One region of the Solibacillus sp. FSL R7-0668 genome, then DNA from elsewhere that is predicted to be linked to it. Evidence: a T-box and tRNA genes for the amino acid it is inferred to sense, from the RefSeq annotation. Region 1 holds a T-box; the other holds one or more tRNA genes.

The links. The T-box of region 1 lies ahead of tyrS (tyrosine--tRNA ligase). A T-box ahead of a tRNA ligase gene usually reads a tRNA of that ligase, here a tRNA-Tyr.
Region 2: it encodes a tRNA-Tyr, which carries the amino acid that the T-box ahead of tyrS (tyrosine--tRNA ligase) is inferred to sense. The anticodon was not compared.

Annotation. Positions count from the first base shown of each region.
Region 1 is NZ_JBBOUU010000001.1:2,871,012-2,879,664, forward strand. It holds gene MKX47_RS14295 (sensor domain-containing diguanylate cyclase) at 1-64, opposite strand, end outside; gene rpsD (30S ribosomal protein S4) at 537-1,139, shown strand; gene MKX47_RS14305 (M15 family metallopeptidase) at 1,386-2,045, opposite strand; gene dctA (C4-dicarboxylate transporter DctA) at 2,715-3,968, shown strand; gene MKX47_RS14315 (Yip1 family protein) at 4,090-4,707, opposite strand; gene MKX47_RS14320 (PstS family phosphate ABC transporter substrate-binding protein) at 4,860-6,035, opposite strand; gene tyrS (tyrosine--tRNA ligase) at 6,145-7,416, opposite strand; T-box leader at 7,496-7,699, opposite strand; gene MKX47_RS14330 (transglycosylase domain-containing protein) at 7,802-8,653, shown strand, end outside.
Region 2 is NZ_JBBOUU010000001.1:3,323,432-3,332,084, forward strand. It holds gene mnmH (tRNA 2-selenouridine(34) synthase MnmH) at 1-52, opposite strand, end outside; gene selD (selenide, water dikinase SelD) at 90-1,139, opposite strand; tRNA gene MKX47_RS16580 (tRNA-Leu) at 1,333-1,414, opposite strand; tRNA gene MKX47_RS16585 (tRNA-Cys) at 1,460-1,533, opposite strand; tRNA gene MKX47_RS16590 (tRNA-Gly) at 1,540-1,614, opposite strand; tRNA gene MKX47_RS16595 (tRNA-Gln) at 1,622-1,696, opposite strand; tRNA gene MKX47_RS16600 (tRNA-His) at 1,705-1,780, opposite strand; tRNA gene MKX47_RS16605 (tRNA-His) at 1,815-1,890, opposite strand; tRNA gene MKX47_RS16610 (tRNA-Trp) at 1,918-1,991, opposite strand; tRNA gene MKX47_RS16615 (tRNA-Tyr) at 2,002-2,085, opposite strand; tRNA gene MKX47_RS16620 (tRNA-Thr) at 2,092-2,167, opposite strand; tRNA gene MKX47_RS16625 (tRNA-Phe) at 2,176-2,251, opposite strand; tRNA gene MKX47_RS16630 (tRNA-Asp) at 2,275-2,350, opposite strand; tRNA gene MKX47_RS16635 (tRNA-Met) at 2,354-2,428, opposite strand; tRNA gene MKX47_RS16640 (tRNA-Val) at 2,558-2,633, opposite strand; tRNA gene MKX47_RS16645 (tRNA-Glu) at 2,658-2,732, opposite strand; tRNA gene MKX47_RS16650 (tRNA-Ser) at 2,748-2,839, opposite strand; tRNA gene MKX47_RS16655 (tRNA-Asn) at 2,850-2,925, opposite strand; rRNA gene rrf (5S ribosomal RNA) at 2,940-3,055, opposite strand; rRNA gene MKX47_RS16665 (23S ribosomal RNA) at 3,170-6,097, opposite strand; rRNA gene MKX47_RS16670 (16S ribosomal RNA) at 6,313-7,865, opposite strand; gene MKX47_RS16675 (nucleotidyltransferase-like protein) at 8,209-8,653, opposite strand, start outside.

The sequences.
Region 1 (8,653 bases):
AATCGATACAGAGACTTAACATTTCGGATTTAAATTGATCAACCAATAGTTGATAATCTGTCATTTAACCACCTTTTCTTTCACATTTGCGATTTACGTTATTTCTGCTTACCTCAAGTATACACAATTTAAGTCTATTTGACCATTCGTTTTTGTTATAATTTTCTAAAAAAACCTATCAAAACGTTCATTTTATTGTCATAATAGTACTTTATTCGAATTCAATTTGTTTTTTGGTAGGTAATAAATACTACAAGCCCTCCAATTTTGTGGTTCTATTTATATATACATTTCTATTGACAGTATAATTGGTTGACGCCCATAAAAAAAAAGGATACAATAGCCTTTGTGTAAAATGAATGCAGTAGTTGTAAAACTTGCTTGTGTATTTTATTCCTTCTATTTATAGAACGGTGTATTGCGTAACCCTTTCGGCTGCATGGGCGAAGATACATGAAAATAAAATGCCATGTAAGAATGGGTACAACTGGTTTTTCTTTTACAACAAAAACCAATTTTAAGGAGGAGACACAACTATGTCTCGTTATACAGGTCCATCTTGGAAACTTTCTCGTCGTCTTGGTATTTCATTAAGCGGCACAGGTAAAGAAATCGCTAAACGCCCTTACGCACCAGGTCAACACGGTCCAAACTCTCGCGGTAAAAAATCAGAGTACGGTCTACAATTAACTGAAAAGCAAAAATTACGCCACATGTACGGTATGACTGAACGTCAATTCAAAAACACTTACTTACGTGCTGGTAAATTACAAGGTGTACACGGCGAAAACTTCATGATTTTACTTGAAACTCGTCTTGACAACTTAGTATACCGTTTAGGTTTAGCTCGCACACGTCGTGCAGCTCGTCAATTAGTTAACCACGGCCACATTTTAGTTGATGGTAAACGCGTTGATATCCCATCATTCTCAGTAAAACCAGGTCAAACGATCTCTTTACGTGAGAAATCAGCTAACTTATCAGTAGTTGCTGAATCAATCGAAGTAAACAGCTTCGTACCAGAATATTTATCATTTGATGCTGACACTAAAGTTGGTACATTTGTACGTTTACCAGAGCGCTCTGAATTATCTGGTGAAATCAACGAGCAATTTATCGTAGAGTTCTACTCTCGTTAATAAAACTTCGTTGCATCTAGCAACACGAAAAGCCTTAGAAACCTTGTTAATTCAAGGGTTTCGAGGCTTTTTTCTTTTATCGAACTTTGCAATAGAATGCATTAAAATGCTTTTCATAAGGTTTTTAATAGGGTTGGAAAAATAAGCTTGGAGAACGTGTGTGTAGGAATAAGTGAGTGCAGTGCTTAATAAATAACTCAAGCCCTCCTCCACTGAGATATAAACAGTAGTTAAGGGCTTTGAAAATTATTTTTTATTTTGTAAATTATAAAGCATAGTAATGAGCTCTTCCCTAGTCGCTGGTCGTTTTAAAAACGTACCATCCGATACTCCGTTTGCTTTTGCCCATTCAACCGCTTCTTTTGCCCACGCTGCTGGTGGTGCATCTTTTACGTATAGTTCTTTTTCCACCATTTCCGCCTCCTTTGTATGATCCTGTACAATTAACTGTACCTTCAGCTTACTGTTAGATGGTACAATAACTTGCCCCTCTAGCTTATATCCTTTGGGTATACTCCAATTACTTTTAATTTCAAAATGGGAGTAATCGGCCTTACCTGCAGCAACCCATGATGCTTGTCCACCCCATGTAATGCCTATTTTTTGTGCAATTGCACCAACCTTAGCTAATGTCGCTGCATCGTATAAGGACTTCGGGGGACTAACTGCAATATCCCATGCTAAACGCCCGCTATGGTTACTGTTTAATGTCCAAGTAACGATCGGACCTGGTCGCGTGCGTCCCTGTGCATATAAATACTTTTGTCGCTCCAAACTTCGATATGTTTCAGTGATGAATATATCCCTAATTTCGGCTTTATAACATTCTTGAAAAAGCAATCGACAGGCCAATTGAGCTGCTGTAGTAAGCTCTGATAAATCACGACTTGTAGTAGTTACGCTCATTGTTTATCACCTCCTTAGATAACTTCAGTAAGTTCAAACACGCTTCCCCGTAACAGCCATTAGATAAAAACGGTCATTTAGAGCATCAGCTAAAGTAAAGACCGATTGCAATGGATACATAGAATTTTGATCCATTACATATTGTAGTTAATCCATTTTTATTATTTCAAAATAATATAATATTACTAAATCCATAGTATGCGCTTCCCTGCTGATCGGTGTGTGTGGATGCCCTCAACGCTTCATACTAATGCGGTTTAGCTGCTTTTATTTATGAGACCGAGCATTCTTCAAACTAGATAAGTAAAACAGCGTCATATTTTCTCGGCATCGCCCGTACTCATTTCACAATAGCTCTAGCATTATTGCACGCATTTCTTCAACAACTTAACCACTCATTCCAAATTGAACAAAATGAACAAAAGGGTTTCCTATTTAAATAAAGCGCTTACAATTTTAGTTGTGCTAGAACAGATGATTGCAAACAATTTAAAGAAAATATGCTTTATAAACAGAAAATAGGCATTTTCAACAGGATAACCTTATCCCCTTTAGCCGAATAGTTTTTATGAACAAAACAACACACGCTAAATAATTAGGTGTATTATAACAACAGTTCGAACGAATAGCAGATTTTTAACAAACTATAATAAGGAAGAAGGATTTTCCATGAAGTACCTAAAAAATTTGACGGTACAAGTTATCACAGCCATTATTCTCGGGATTATTGTTGGAGCCATTTGGCCGGAGTTTGGCGCGAGTTTAAAAATTTTAGCGGATTTATTTATTAAATTAATTAAGATGCTCATTGCACCGATTATATTTTTAACAGTTGTTATTGGGATTGGTAGTATGGGCGACATGAAAAAAGTCGGGAAAATTGGGGGAAAAGCGCTCATTTACTTCGAAATCGTTTCAACAATTGCTTTAGCAATTGGTATTTGCGTTGCATTGTTCATTAATGCAGGTTCTGGTATTGACACAACACATGCTGGGGATGCCGATATTTCAAAATATACTACGGCTGCTGAGGAAAACAGTGATGCGGGGTTAGGCGGATTCATTTACAATATCATTCCGGATAATTTTGTAGGTGCACTGGCGAATGGGGATTTATTGCCTACATTATTATGTGCCGTATTATTCGGGATTGCGTCTGCTTCACTTGGAGAAAAAACAAAGCCGGTCATTACCTTTTTAGAACAGGTATCGGAAATTTTCTTCAAAATCGTTAGCATCGTTATGAAAGTGTCACCAATCGGGGCATTCGGGGCGATGGCTTATACAATCGGTAATTTTGGTTTAGGCTCATTAAAATCACTTGGATTATTAATGATCGCGGTTTATATTACAATGTTCTTGTTCGTCATTGTTGTATTAGGATTAATCGCACGTTTCTTTGGCTTTAACATTTTCAAGTATATTGCCTATATTAAAGAGGAAATTTTCTTAGTAATTGGGACTTCCTCTTCAGAATCGGCACTCCCTTCCATGATGCGCAAGCTTGAAAATTTAGGCTGTTCCAAACAAGTTGTTGGATTAGTTGTGCCAACCGGCTATTCCTTTAATTTAGATGGGACGTCCATTTACTTATCAATGGCTACGCTGTTTATTGCACAGGCGTATGGTGTACATCTGACTTGGATTGAACTCATTACATTGCTTGGAATCTTAATGATCACCTCTAAAGGAGCTGCTGGTGTAACAGGTTCAGGCTTTATTACACTTGCTGCTACACTCGCTGCTTTCCCAATGGTACCTGTTGAAGGGATTGCCCTACTGATTGGTGTAGACCGCTTCATGTCAGAAGCACGCGCCGTGACCAACTTAATCGGTAATGGGGTAGCCTGTGTCGTTATTTCCAAAAATGAAAAAGAATTTACATCAAACACCACTTCACAATCAATTGCCATTAAATCATAATTATCACCAACCGCTTCTTTTCTAGGAAAGAGGCGGTTTTTACCGTTTTAACAGGAGTTTATCAAACACAAATAAAGGGCTAAGTATAGAGTTAACTTCTCTACTAGCCCTTCGTTTTTAGTTACAATAATGCAACCCACGTCAAAATAATTAAGATGATTACGACAAATAATGAGGCGAAAAATGCTTTCCACTTCGAAATTTTATGTACCTCTGATATCCCGACAATTGTAATTACAAACGTCCAAACACTCGCAATGATAATTAGCGTTCCACAAATAAATTGTAAAATATAGTCGCTCATCCCTGGCTGCATATAGGGGATATTAAAAAACGACTGCGGGGCGAACTGCATCCAAAATAAGACCATTGGCAAAATCCAAATATACGGTATCATTGTCATACTAATCATGCGGAACATTTCTTTAAACTTTCCTACACCACCAAAAATTTTTGCGGCTAGCATCAATACCCCTGCCGATAATAGCGTCGATACGAAATACAGTAGAAAGCTAGACATGAATGTAGAGTATACAATTTCGCCAACTGTATATTCCCCTGTAAACTTTTGGCCAAAAAAGCTAATTAAATTACTCCCAAACATACCAACAACACCAACAAAGATGAAGTATGGCAAATTTTTTGTCGTTAATACGTAGCGTATCGTATCACGGGGCTTTATCGCAATGCTTAAAATCGCGTGCCGATCATCGACAAATGTATCTGGTAGATTACTCAAAAATAGAACCTCCTTAGAAAAACATATTTCGTGCCAAAATCACGCGAAATGATGTCTTTTTATGTGGATTTCCTTGAAAAAATAATTCCTTTTCCATCCACTAAAAAAATATATAGTATCTATTATACTAATATCTATCCGGTGATTCAAAGTTATGGCCCTTTTGTGGCATTGATTGGAACATAGCCTGCCTGTTCAAGCAGTTGCTGCCCTTCCGATGATGTGACCCAATCAATAATTTTTTGTACTTGAGGATTACTATTTTGCGTTGTGACAATATAAAATTCATTTGTTATCGGGTAGGCTTCACTGCGAATCATATCCACAGTTGGTGCAATCCCATCTACCTCAAGCAATTTTATTTCATCATTTTTGACCATTTCATTCGAATAATAGCGGAATGTATAGCCAATCGCATTATTATAATTGCGGTATTTAGACACTTCCTCGATAATCCCCCCCATACCTTGTGCAATGTTTTCCGTTGGAGCCTCCATAATTGGCTTATCCCCCATTAAATTTTGCAGGGCCGTTTGTGAGCCACTATCTTGAGGACGTTGGAATGCACGAATGGCTTCATCTTTACCACCTACTTGTGACCAATTTGTTATTTCCCCAGCATAAATAGCTTTAATTTGATCGAGTGTTAATCCATCAATTTTATTTTTGGCATTAACAAAGAAGACAAAGGCCTCTTTGCCAATCGGCGTTAATTGCAACTCCACCCCATTTGCTTTTGCCGAATTAATCTGTTGCTCAGACGGGGCCAAAGCGAAAATTAAATCTACATTTCCTTCGATTAAATTACGATAAGCAGTCGGTGTTTTATTGACCATTACCTCACTCTCATATGGCTGATAGTCTTTCTTTGGATAAATGGCCTCTGCAAATGCCGCATATAACGGATAAAAAGCTGTTGCCCCATCAATAATTGGCAATGGTTCCTGTAGCTGTACGCTCGCCTCATGTTCCATTTTTACTACATGATTCTTCTCCGTAAATGGCATATATTGATAAACATCGACCTCTGCATCAACAGTCGGAATTTGATTTTTATAAAGCTCCTTAAATGGGGTAATAAACGCGATTAATAATGTAATGACAGCAAGTACCCCAACCACTTGCTTTCTCTTTTTCGTCGTAAAAAATTGAAACATCATCAACATGATTATGCTAAACAAAACAATCGCCGCAACAATGATAAAGGATACATAATAAAACCCACCATTTAATGAAACGATTAGCAACAGCATGATTGTACCAATTGTTAGCGCGACACCAATAAGGACGAGCCCCATAATACGAAAAATGATTTGTCCTAGATCCATCCTATACACCTCTCTTCCATAAGAACATTTCTCTTCTTTTCAAAATTCCCCTCTCAAATGCCAGAAAAACACTCCAAATGACTTGGAGTGTTTTCCACTTATACTAAATTTATGCGAATTTCACCATATGGTATTTTTTCTTACCGCGACGAATGATGGCAAATGCATCTTCTAAACGGTCTTTTCCGTCAATGACATATTCTAAATCCGTAATCTTTTCGCCGTTTACACTAATCGCACCGTTTGTTACATCTTCACGTGCTTGGCGCTTTGATGAAGAAATGCCTGCATCCACGATTAAGTCGACGATATTCTTATCTTCTTTTGACACTTCTACAGAAGGAACACCCGCGAAGGCTACTTTCATTTCATCTACTGATAATGCTTTTAAGTCACCAGAGAATAATGCAGCGGTAATGCGCTCTGCTTGTGCTAAACCTTCTTCACCGTGAATTAGCTTTGTCATTTCAGCAGCTAAAGCTTTTTGTGCTTTACGTAAATGTGCTTCTGTTTCAACGCTTTCTGCTAACGCCTCGATTTCAGCGCGACTTAAGAATGTGAAGATTTTTAAGTATTTTACAACATCTGCATCGGCTGTGTTAATCCAGAATTGGTAGAACTCATATGGGGATGTTTTCGTACCATCTAACCATACGGCACCACCAGCTGTTTTACCGAATTTCGTCCCATCTGCCTTTGTAACAAGTGGAATTGTAATACCAAATGCTTTTGCGCTTTCATCATGTGTTTTACGAATCATCTCTAACCCAGTCGTGATGTTACCCCATTGGTCCGAACCACCGACTTGAATGCGAACATTATGGTGATCGTATAAGTGATTGAAGTCGATCCCTTGAATTAATGTGTACGCAAATTCAGTAAATGAAATACCTGAATCTAAGCGAGATGCTACCGTATCTTTATTTAAAATATAATTAACATTGATTAGTTTTCCGTAATCGCGTAAAAAATCGATTAATGTAAGTGGACCAATCCAATCATTATTATTGACTAATTTTGCAGCATTTTCAGCACCAGAAGAGAAGTCGAATAAACGCTCCATCTGCTTTTTAAGGCCTTGTACGTTTTTCTCTACTTGCTCCATCGTTTGTAATTGGCGCTCTTCTGAGCGACCTGATGGATCTCCTACTGTACCTGTTGCGCCCCCAACTAATAAGATTGGTGAGTGGCCAGCTTGTTGGAAACGGCGTAATGTTAAAAGCGGCACAATATGTCCGATATGCATCGAGTCAGCTGTTGGGTCAACCCCTACGTATAATGATACCTTTTGTTCATTTAATAGCTTCTCCATACCTTCTGCATCTGTTTGCTGGTATAACAAACCACGCCATTCTAAATCTTGTAATAATTCGTTTGTCATTGTTATTCTCTCCTTTTACATGTTGGATCATTTGCATTGTAAGGAAAAACAAAAAAACGCCCCTACACGCAAATTTGCATGCAGGGACGTCAAATCATCAATTTAACGCGGTACCACCCGGCTTGAAGAAAAAACCTTCTTCCACTTTAAGCGTCTATATCGCTGACGATGCGCCAAGCTCCAAGAACGTAATTCATAAAAGCGCTATGTCTAGCTTTCACCAACCGCTAGCTCTCTAAATCAGGGAACGTTTTTACTACTGCAAACTCTTCAATGCTTGAATTTTATAATCTCTATTCTACTTAGATTTCGGGTGATGTCAATAATTATATTCGTTCACAGAACAAATATGCTATAATAAACAAGATTTTAGGAGGGCGATGATGTGAAAGAATGGCTTAATCAATTAAATGAAAAAATCGAAACCCTTGCTTCTTCAAAACGAATGCGCTATGTAAGAATTACAGGTGACGTATTTTGGAATCTATCCTTATTAGCAATTATTTTTATTACGACCGTTGTCATTTTATTTGGTGGCATTGGCTTAGGATACTTTGCATCACTAGTAAAGGACGAGCCATTACGTTCGAAAGAAGAGATGCGCGAGCAAATTTTTAGCTATGAAGAAACAAGTGAAATTTACTTTGCGAATGATATTTACATAGGGAAAATTCGAACAGATTTAGACCGACGTGAAACTTCGCTCGCAAATATATCACCAACTGTTATTAACGCTGTAATGGCAACAGAAGATGAATACTTCCGTGAGCACCCTGGGATTGTACCAAAGGCTGTGCTACGCGGGCTGCTACAAGATGTCACAAATTCATCAACGCAGACAGGTGGTTCAACGCTTACCCAGCAATTAATTAAAAACCAAATTCTAACGAACGAAGTATCTTATGAGCGTAAGGCCAAAGAAATTTTACTTGCCTACCGCTTAGAACACTTCATGTCAAAGGAAGAAATTTTAGAGGCTTATTTAAATATCATTCCATATGGACGTAACTCATCTGGCCGCAATATCGCGGGGATTGAAACGGCCGCGCAAGGTATTTTTGGCATTAGCGCTTCTAAATTAAACTTACCACAATCGGCTTATATTGCGGGAATTCCACAGGCACCGTTTAAATACACGCCTTTCACAAATAAAGGTGAGAAAAAAAGCGATGAAGGTATGCAGCCCGGTATCGACCGAATGAAGACGGTTTTGTCCCGTATGCTAGAGGTTGGCTAT
Region 2 (8,653 bases), 450 kb from region 1:
TCTTGAACTTATTTGATTTTACTAATTCAGTAATTGTAAGATCTTGAAACAATTAGAACAATCCCTTTTCTAGTAAGACATAATAAAGCTTATTTTACTTCAATTTTTCCTTGGTGTTCAGCTATTACTTCACCAATAATACTTGCTTCAACACCTGCATTGATTAATTCTGTTAACAGTTCGTCAGCTTTTTCCTCAGCTACAGAAATTAATAAACCTCCACTTGTAACAGCATCGCATAAAATCCATTGATCAACTTGATCCATTTTTTCAGGGAATGTCACCACGTCTTGTAAGTGAGCGTAATTATTTTTAGTCCCCCCAGGAATGATGCCCATCTCAGCTATCTCTCTTACTCTGGGTAGTACCGGTACATCCGATTTATTGATGCGTAATCCAACATTGCTTCCTTTTGCCATTTCTGAAGCATGGCCTAAAAGACCAAACCCAGTAACATCCGTACAAGCGTGTATTTCATAAGGCTCCATTATTTCAGCAGCCACCTTATTTAAAGTTGCCATTACTTTTGTAACTCGTTCAATTTCGTCATTTTGTAAAAGACCATTTTTTATTGCAGAGCTTAAAATTCCTACACCAATGGGTTTAGTTAAAATTAATTTATCTCCTACTTTTGCGTGACTATTAGCTCGTACCTTTTCAGGGTGAACCATACCAGTCACTGCTAAACCAAATTTTGGCTCTTTATCATCAATAGAATGTCCACCAATTAACGCAACATTTGCTTCAGCAAGTTTATCAGCAGCCCCTCTTAAAATATCAGCTAATATACTCTTATCTAGCTTAGAAATAGGAAATGCAACAATATTTAGAGCTGTTATTGGTTTACCACCCATTGCATAAATATCACTAATCGCATTTGCTGCTGCAATTTGTCCAAAAGAATATGGATCATCAACAATTGGTGTAAAGAAATCAAGAGTTTGCACAATCGCTAAATCATCTGTTAAACGATATACCCCTGCATCATCACTTGTTTCTAATCCAACTAATACATTTGAGTTAGGAACAGCGGGTGGCAGCATACGAATGACTTGAGCTAAATCAGATGGTCCAATTTTACACCCGCAACCTCCTTTTGTCGTTAAAGTTGTTAATTTTATTTTTTCAGACTGTGTCATGAGACACCAACCCTTTCAATGTTAATTTATATACCTCTCTATTATAGATCAATCAAACTAATAATTTGAAAATATCTGTTTTACTCGAATTAATAGTTTGATTTCGAGTAAAACAGAAAAAGGTTCACAAACATTGATATATCAATGTTTGTGAACCTCCTAGAAATTCTTATCCCAACAGAAAATCTAATAATACCGATAGTCGGGGTCGAACCGACACTCCAGAAGGAACCGGATTTTGAGTCCGGCGCGTCTGCCAATTCCGCCATATCGGCAAAAAGGGTAAAAAAAAACCGGATTAACCGATTCAATTAAAAATATGGAGGCGGCAACCGGATTTGAACCGGTGGTAAAGGTGTTGCAGACCTGTGCCTTACCACTTGGCTATGCCGCCATATTATGGAGCGGAAGACGAGGTTCGAACTCGCGACCCCCACCTTGGCAAGGTGGTGTTCTACCACTGAACTACTTCCGCAAATGAATGGCTGGGGTACCTGGATTCGAACCAGGGCATGACGGAATCAAAATCCGTTGCCTTACCGCTTGGCTATACCCCAACGTTTTATGGGGCGACTGATGGGAATCGAACCCACGAATGCCGGAACCACAATCCGGTGCGTTAACCACTTCGCCACAATCGCCATTATATTATATATAATAAACTAAAAAAATGAATGGGGCGACTGAAGGGAATCGAACCCTCGAGTGCCGGAACCACAATCCGGTGCGTTAACCACTTCGCCACAATCGCCATTGTATTTAGTTTAAATATTAAATTTGGCAGGGGCAGTAGGAATCGAACCCACACTGACGGTTTTGGAGACCGTAGTTCTACCTTTAAACTATGCCCCTAAAAAATAGATGGTGGTGGGGGACGGATTCGAACCGCCGAACCCTAAGGAGCGGATTTACAGTCCGCCGCGTTTAGCCACTTCGCTACCCCACCGAGTAATGGTGCCGGCGAAAGGAGTCGAACCCTCGACCTACTGATTACAAGTCAGTTGCTCTACCAACTGAGCTACACCGGCAAAAAATATGGTGGGTTTGGACGGAATCGAACCGCCGACACTTAGAGCTTCAATCTAATGCTCTACCAACTGAGCTACAAACCCATTTATGTATAAATTTTCAAAAATGGCGGTCCCGACCGGGATCGAACCGGCGATCTCCTGCGTGACAGGCAGGCATGTTAACCGCTACACCACGGGACCATTTGGTTGCGGGGACAGGACTTGAACCTGCGACCTTCGGGTTATGAGCCCGACGAGCTACCACTGCTCCACCCCGCGATAATAGTATTACTTATTCTTATTGTACCATCACGTTCTACTTAGTTGGCAGCTACTTCTTTGAAGCTGCTGCTAATCGCTATCTTCGTTTAGCGATTTGCTCCACCCCGCGATAATACTATGAAAATATGGTGGAGGATGACGGGCTCGAACCGCCGACCCCCTGCTTGTAAGGCAGGTGCTCTCCCAGCTGAGCTAATCCTCCATGCTGGATATAAAAATTAATTGATGGTGACCCGTACGGGATTCGAACCCGTGTTACCGCCGTGAAAGGGCGGTGTCTTAACCACTTGACCAACGGGCCATCTTAAAATACGGCTGGCGGAGAGTAAGGGATTTGAACCCTTGATGCAGTATTACCCGCATACACGATTTCCAATCGTGCTCCTTCGGCCACTCGGACAACTCTCCAAGATTTAGATGGCTCCGAAGGCAGGACTCGAACCTGCGACCTGCCGGTTAACAGCCGGATGCTCTACCAACTGAGCTACTTCGGAATAATTATATATTCGCCTAGCGATGTCCTACTCTCACAGGGGGAAACCCCCAACTACCATCGGCGCTAAAGAGCTTAACTTCTGTGTTCGGTATGGGAACAGGTGTGACCTCTTTGCCATCATCACTAGACTATGTATTAAAAGACATTTTTTATTATATCATACTAAACTCATATGTCAAGTATTATTAATAAATTTCATTCTTTCAAAACTGGATAAACGTTTCATTGATGTTCGTAAACATGTGGTTAAGTCCTCGACCGATTAGTATTCGTCAGCTACATGTGTCGCCACACTTCCACCTCGAACCTATCTACCTGATCGTCTTTCAGGGGTCTTACTTACTTGCGTAATGGGAAATCTCATCTTGAGGGGGGCTTCATGCTTAGATGCTTTCAGCACTTATCCCGTCCACACATAGCTACCCAGCGATGCCTTTGGCAAGACAACTGGTACACCAGCGGTGTGTCCATCCCGGTCCTCTCGTACTAAGGACAGCTCCTCTCAAATTTCCTACGCCCACGACGGATAGGGACCGAACTGTCTCACGACGTTCTGAACCCAGCTCGCGTACCGCTTTAATGGGCGAACAGCCCAACCCTTGGGACCGACTACAGCCCCAGGATGCGATGAGCCGACATCGAGGTGCCAAACCTCCCCGTCGATGTGGACTCTTGGGGGAGATAAGCCTGTTATCCCCGGGGTAGCTTTTATCCGTTGAGCGATGGCCCTTCCATGCGGAACCACCGGATCACTAAGCCCGTCTTTCGACCCTGCTCGACTTGTAGGTCTCGCAGTCAAGCTCCCTTATGCCTTTACACTCTGCGAATGATTTCCAACCATTCTGAGGGAACCTTTGGGCGCCTCCGTTACCTTTTAGGAGGCGACCGCCCCAGTCAAACTGTCCGCCTGACACTGTCTCCTACCCCGCTAAGGGGCATGGGTTAGAAGTTCAATACAACCAGGGTAGTATCCCACCGACGCCTCCTTCGAAGCTGGCGCTCCGAGATCTCTGGCTCCTACCTATCCTGTACAAGTTGTACCAAAATTCAATATCAAGCTACAGTAAAGCTCCACGGGGTCTTTCCGTCCTGTCGCGGGTAACCTGCATCTTCACAGGTACTATAATTTCACCGAGTCTCTCGTTGAGACAGTGCCCAGATCGTTACGCCTTTCGTGCGGGTCGGAACTTACCCGACAAGGAATTTCGCTACCTTAGGACCGTTATAGTTACGGCCGCCGTTTACTGGGGCTTCAATTCGCAGCTTCGCTTGCGCTAACCACTCCTCTTAACCTTCCAGCACCGGGCAGGCGTCAGCCCCTATACGTCACCTTACGGTTTTGCAGAGACCTGTGTTTTTGCTAAACAGTCGCCTGGGCCTATTCACTGCGGCTCTCGTGCGCTTGCACGCTCAAGAGCACCCCTTCTCCCGAAGTTACGGGGTCATTTTGCCGAGTTCCTTAACGAGAGTTCTCTCGCACACCTTAGGATTCTCTCCTCGACTACCTGTGTCGGTTTGCGGTACGGGTACCTCCCACCTCGATAGAGGCTTTTCTTGGCAGTGTGAGATCAGGAACTTCCTCCATACGGAGTCGTCATCACAGCTCAATGTTACAGTACGCGGATTTGCCTACGCACACACCTTACTGCTTGAACAGAGACAACCAACGCTCTGCTTACCCTACCCTACTGCGTCCCCCCATTTCTCAAACGGTGGGGAGGTAGTACAGGAATATCAACCTGTTGTCCATCGCCTACGCCTATCGGCCTCGGCTTAGGTCCCGACTAACCCTGAGCGGACGAGCCTTCCTCAGGAAACCTTAGTCATACGGTGCATGGGATTCTCACCCATGTTTCGCTACTCATACCGGCATTCTCACTTCTAAGCGCTCCACCAGTCCTTCCGGTCTGACTTCAACGCCCTTAGAACGCTCTCCTACCACGCATACCAACGGTATGCATCCACAGCTTCGGTGAATCGTTTAGCCCCGATACATTTTCGGCGCAGCGTCACTCGACCAGTGAGCTATTACGCACTCTTTAAATGATGGCTGCTTCTAAGCCAACATCCTGGTTGTCTAAGCAACGCCACATCCTTTTCCACTTAACGATTACTTTGGGACCTTAGCTGGTGGTCTGGGCTGTTTCCCTCTTGACTACGGATCTTATCACTCGCAGTCTGACTCCCGTGTATAAATATCCGGCATTCGGAGTTTGTCTGAATTCGGTAAAGCGAGATGCCCCCCTAGTCCAAACAGTGCTCTACCTCCGGTATTCTTCATCACGAGGCTAGCCCTAAAGCTATTTCGGAGAGAACCAGCTATCTCCAAGTTCGATTGGAATTTCTCCGCTACCCACACCTCATCCCCGCACTTTTCAACGTACGTGGGTTCGGACCTCCAGTAAGTGTTACCTCACCTTCATCCTGGACATGGGTAGATCACCTGGTTTCGGGTCTACGACTACATACTAATTCGCCCTATTCAGACTCGCTTTCGCTGCGGCTCCGTCTTCTCAACTTAACCTCGCACGTAATCGTAACTCGCCGGTTCATTCTACAAAAGGCACGCTATCACCCATTAACGGGCTCTAACTACTTGTAGGCACACGGTTTCAGGTTCTATTTCACTCCCCTTCCGGGGTGCTTTTCACCTTTCCCTCACGGTACTGGTTCACTATCGGTCACTAGGTAGTATTTAGCCTTGGGAGATGGTCCTCCCGGATTCCGACGGAATTTCACGTGTTCCGCCGTACTCAGGATCCACTCTGGAGGGAATGACTTTTTGGCTACAGGGCTGTTACCTTCTCTTGCGGACCTTTCCAAGTCGCTTCGCCTAAATCATTCTTTTGTAACTCCGTATAGAGTGTCCTACAACCCCAAAGAGCAAGCTCTTTGGTTTGGGCTCTTCCCGTTTCGCTCGCCGCTACTCAGGGAATCGAATTTTCTTTCTGTTCCTGCAGGTACTTAGATGTTTCAGTTCCCTGCGTCTGTCCTCATCACGCTATGTATTCACGTGTAGATACTATCCGATTAAAGATAGTGGGTTCCCCCATTCGGAAATCCCCGGATCAAAGCTTACTTACAGCTCCCCGAGGCATATCGGTGTTAGTGCCGTCCTTCATCGACTCCTAGTGCCAAGGCATCCACCGTGCGCCCTTATTAACTTAACCAAAAGTTAAACTTACTTAAAAAGTAAGATTTTAAGGATATTGCACGATCAATTTCTTGATCTATGTTTGTTTATTACTTATCAATGTCGTTTTATCCAGTTTTCAAAGAACAAAGTTTTGAAGTATTTCATTCAACTAAGAATGAACCTTCAAAACTGAACAGCAACCGTTAATGAGCCCCTTCTCCAAGAGAAGGTTTCCGAATATATCCTTAGAAAGGAGGTGATCCAGCCGCACCTTCCGATACGGCTACCTTGTTACGACTTCACCCCAATCATCTATCCCACCTTCGGCGGCTGGCTCCAAAAGGTTACCTCACCGACTTCGGGTGTTACAAACTCTCGTGGTGTGACGGGCGGTGTGTACAAGGCCCGGGAACGTATTCACCGCGGCATGCTGATCCGCGATTACTAGCGATTCCGGCTTCATGTAGGCGAGTTGCAGCCTACAATCCGAACTGAGAACGGTTTTATCGGATTAGCTCCCCCTCGCGGGTTGGCAACCGTTTGTACCGTCCATTGTAGCACGTGTGTAGCCCAGGTCATAAGGGGCATGATGATTTGACGTCATCCCCACCTTCCTCCGGTTTATCACCGGCAGTCTCCTTAGAGTGCCCAACTAAATGATGGCAACTAAGAACAAGGGTTGCGCTCGTTGCGGGACTTAACCCAACATCTCACGACACGAGCTGACGACAACCATGCACCACCTGTCACCGTTGTCCCCGAAGGGAAAACTGTATCTCTACAGTGGTCAATGGGATGTCAAGACCTGGTAAGGTTCTTCGCGTTGCTTCGAATTAAACCACATGCTCCACCGCTTGTGCGGGCCCCCGTCAATTCCTTTGAGTTTCAGTCTTGCGACCGTACTCCCCAGGCGGAGTGCTTAATGCGTTAGCTGCAGCACTGAGGGGCGGAAACCCCCCAACACTTAGCACTCATCGTTTACGGCGTGGACTACCAGGGTATCTAATCCTGTTTGCTCCCCACGCTTTCGCGCCTCAGTGTCAGTTACAGACCAGACAGTCGCCTTCGCCACTGGTGTTCCTCCAAATCTCTACGCATTTCACCGCTACACTTGGAATTCCACTATCCTCTTCTGCACTCAAGTTCCCCAGTTTCCAATGACCCTCCCCGGTTGAGCCGGGGGCTTTCACATCAGACTTAAGGAACCACCTGCGCGCGCTTTACGCCCAATAATTCCGGACAACGCTTGCCACCTACGTATTACCGCGGCTGCTGGCACGTAGTTAGCCGTGGCTTTCTAACAAGGTACCGTCAAGGTAGCGCCAGTTACTACGCTACTTGTTCTTCCCTTGCAACAGAGTTTTACGAACCGAAATCCTTCTTCACTCACGCGGCGTTGCTCCATCAGACTTTCGTCCATTGTGGAAGATTCCCTACTGCTGCCTCCCGTAGGAGTCTGGGCCGTGTCTCAGTCCCAGTGTGGCCGATCACCCTCTCAGGTCGGCTACGCATCGTTGCCTTGGTGAGCCGTTACCTCACCAACTAGCTAATGCGCCGCGGGTCCATCCTATAGTGATAGCAAAACCATCTTTCAACTTTAAACCATGTGGTTCAAAGTATTATCCGGTATTAGCTCCGGTTTCCCGAAGTTATCCCAGTCTATAGGGCAGGTTACCCACGTGTTACTCACCCGTCCGCCGCTAAATCATAGAGAAGCAAGCTTCTCTATTCATTCGCTCGACTTGCATGTATTAGGCACGCCGCCAGCGTTCGTCCTGAGCCAGGATCAAACTCTCCATAAAAGTAGTTTGAAAGCTCATTTGCTTTGCTAGCGATTCTAACTGTTAAGTTAGAAATCATTTTCGCTTCATTTAAGAAGCTGTATTCATTAACGTTGCTTGTTCAGTTTTCAAGGTTCATATTGTCGTACGTCGTTTTAGCGACTTCTCTAATTTAACATTTTTGCTTTTCACTGTCAATCACTTTTTATAAAAAGTTTTTTTAACAGTTTATTAAATAAATAATATTGTTTCGTTCAGTACGTCTTAGCGACATTTAATATATTACAATACTTTATCTCGATAAGTCAACACTATTTTAAAACTTTTTTCAGAGCGTATTTAACGCTCTGAAAATGACTAATCATTATAGTCCGTATTCTCTTTCAACAAACTTTGGATCTACGTAATAATTCCGATGGAAGATGGCCTCATTTTTTGCAATTACCTCTTCAACCAAGATTAAACCTCGATCAATTAAATATTCCACAAACACTTCTAAATCCGTTGAGTAATAACTTAACTCCGCCTGATCGTGTAACTCTTGAATTGTCCACGATGGCTGAGTTAACATCATTTCTAAAATATGTTGTGCCCCGTCGTTTGTTCTTGCGTTAATTAAAAATTCCCCCGCTAAAAATAATAGCTCTAAACGCTTTTCTAAACTTTCATTACTCATTATCAACTCTTCATATAATTTATAGATTGCTGGATCATTACGTTTTACTTGTGCCCATACCGTTACTTCTGGGTAATGACCACTATCAATAATAGAAAGTCTACCTAAATGATGCAATGATGCGACCACATGA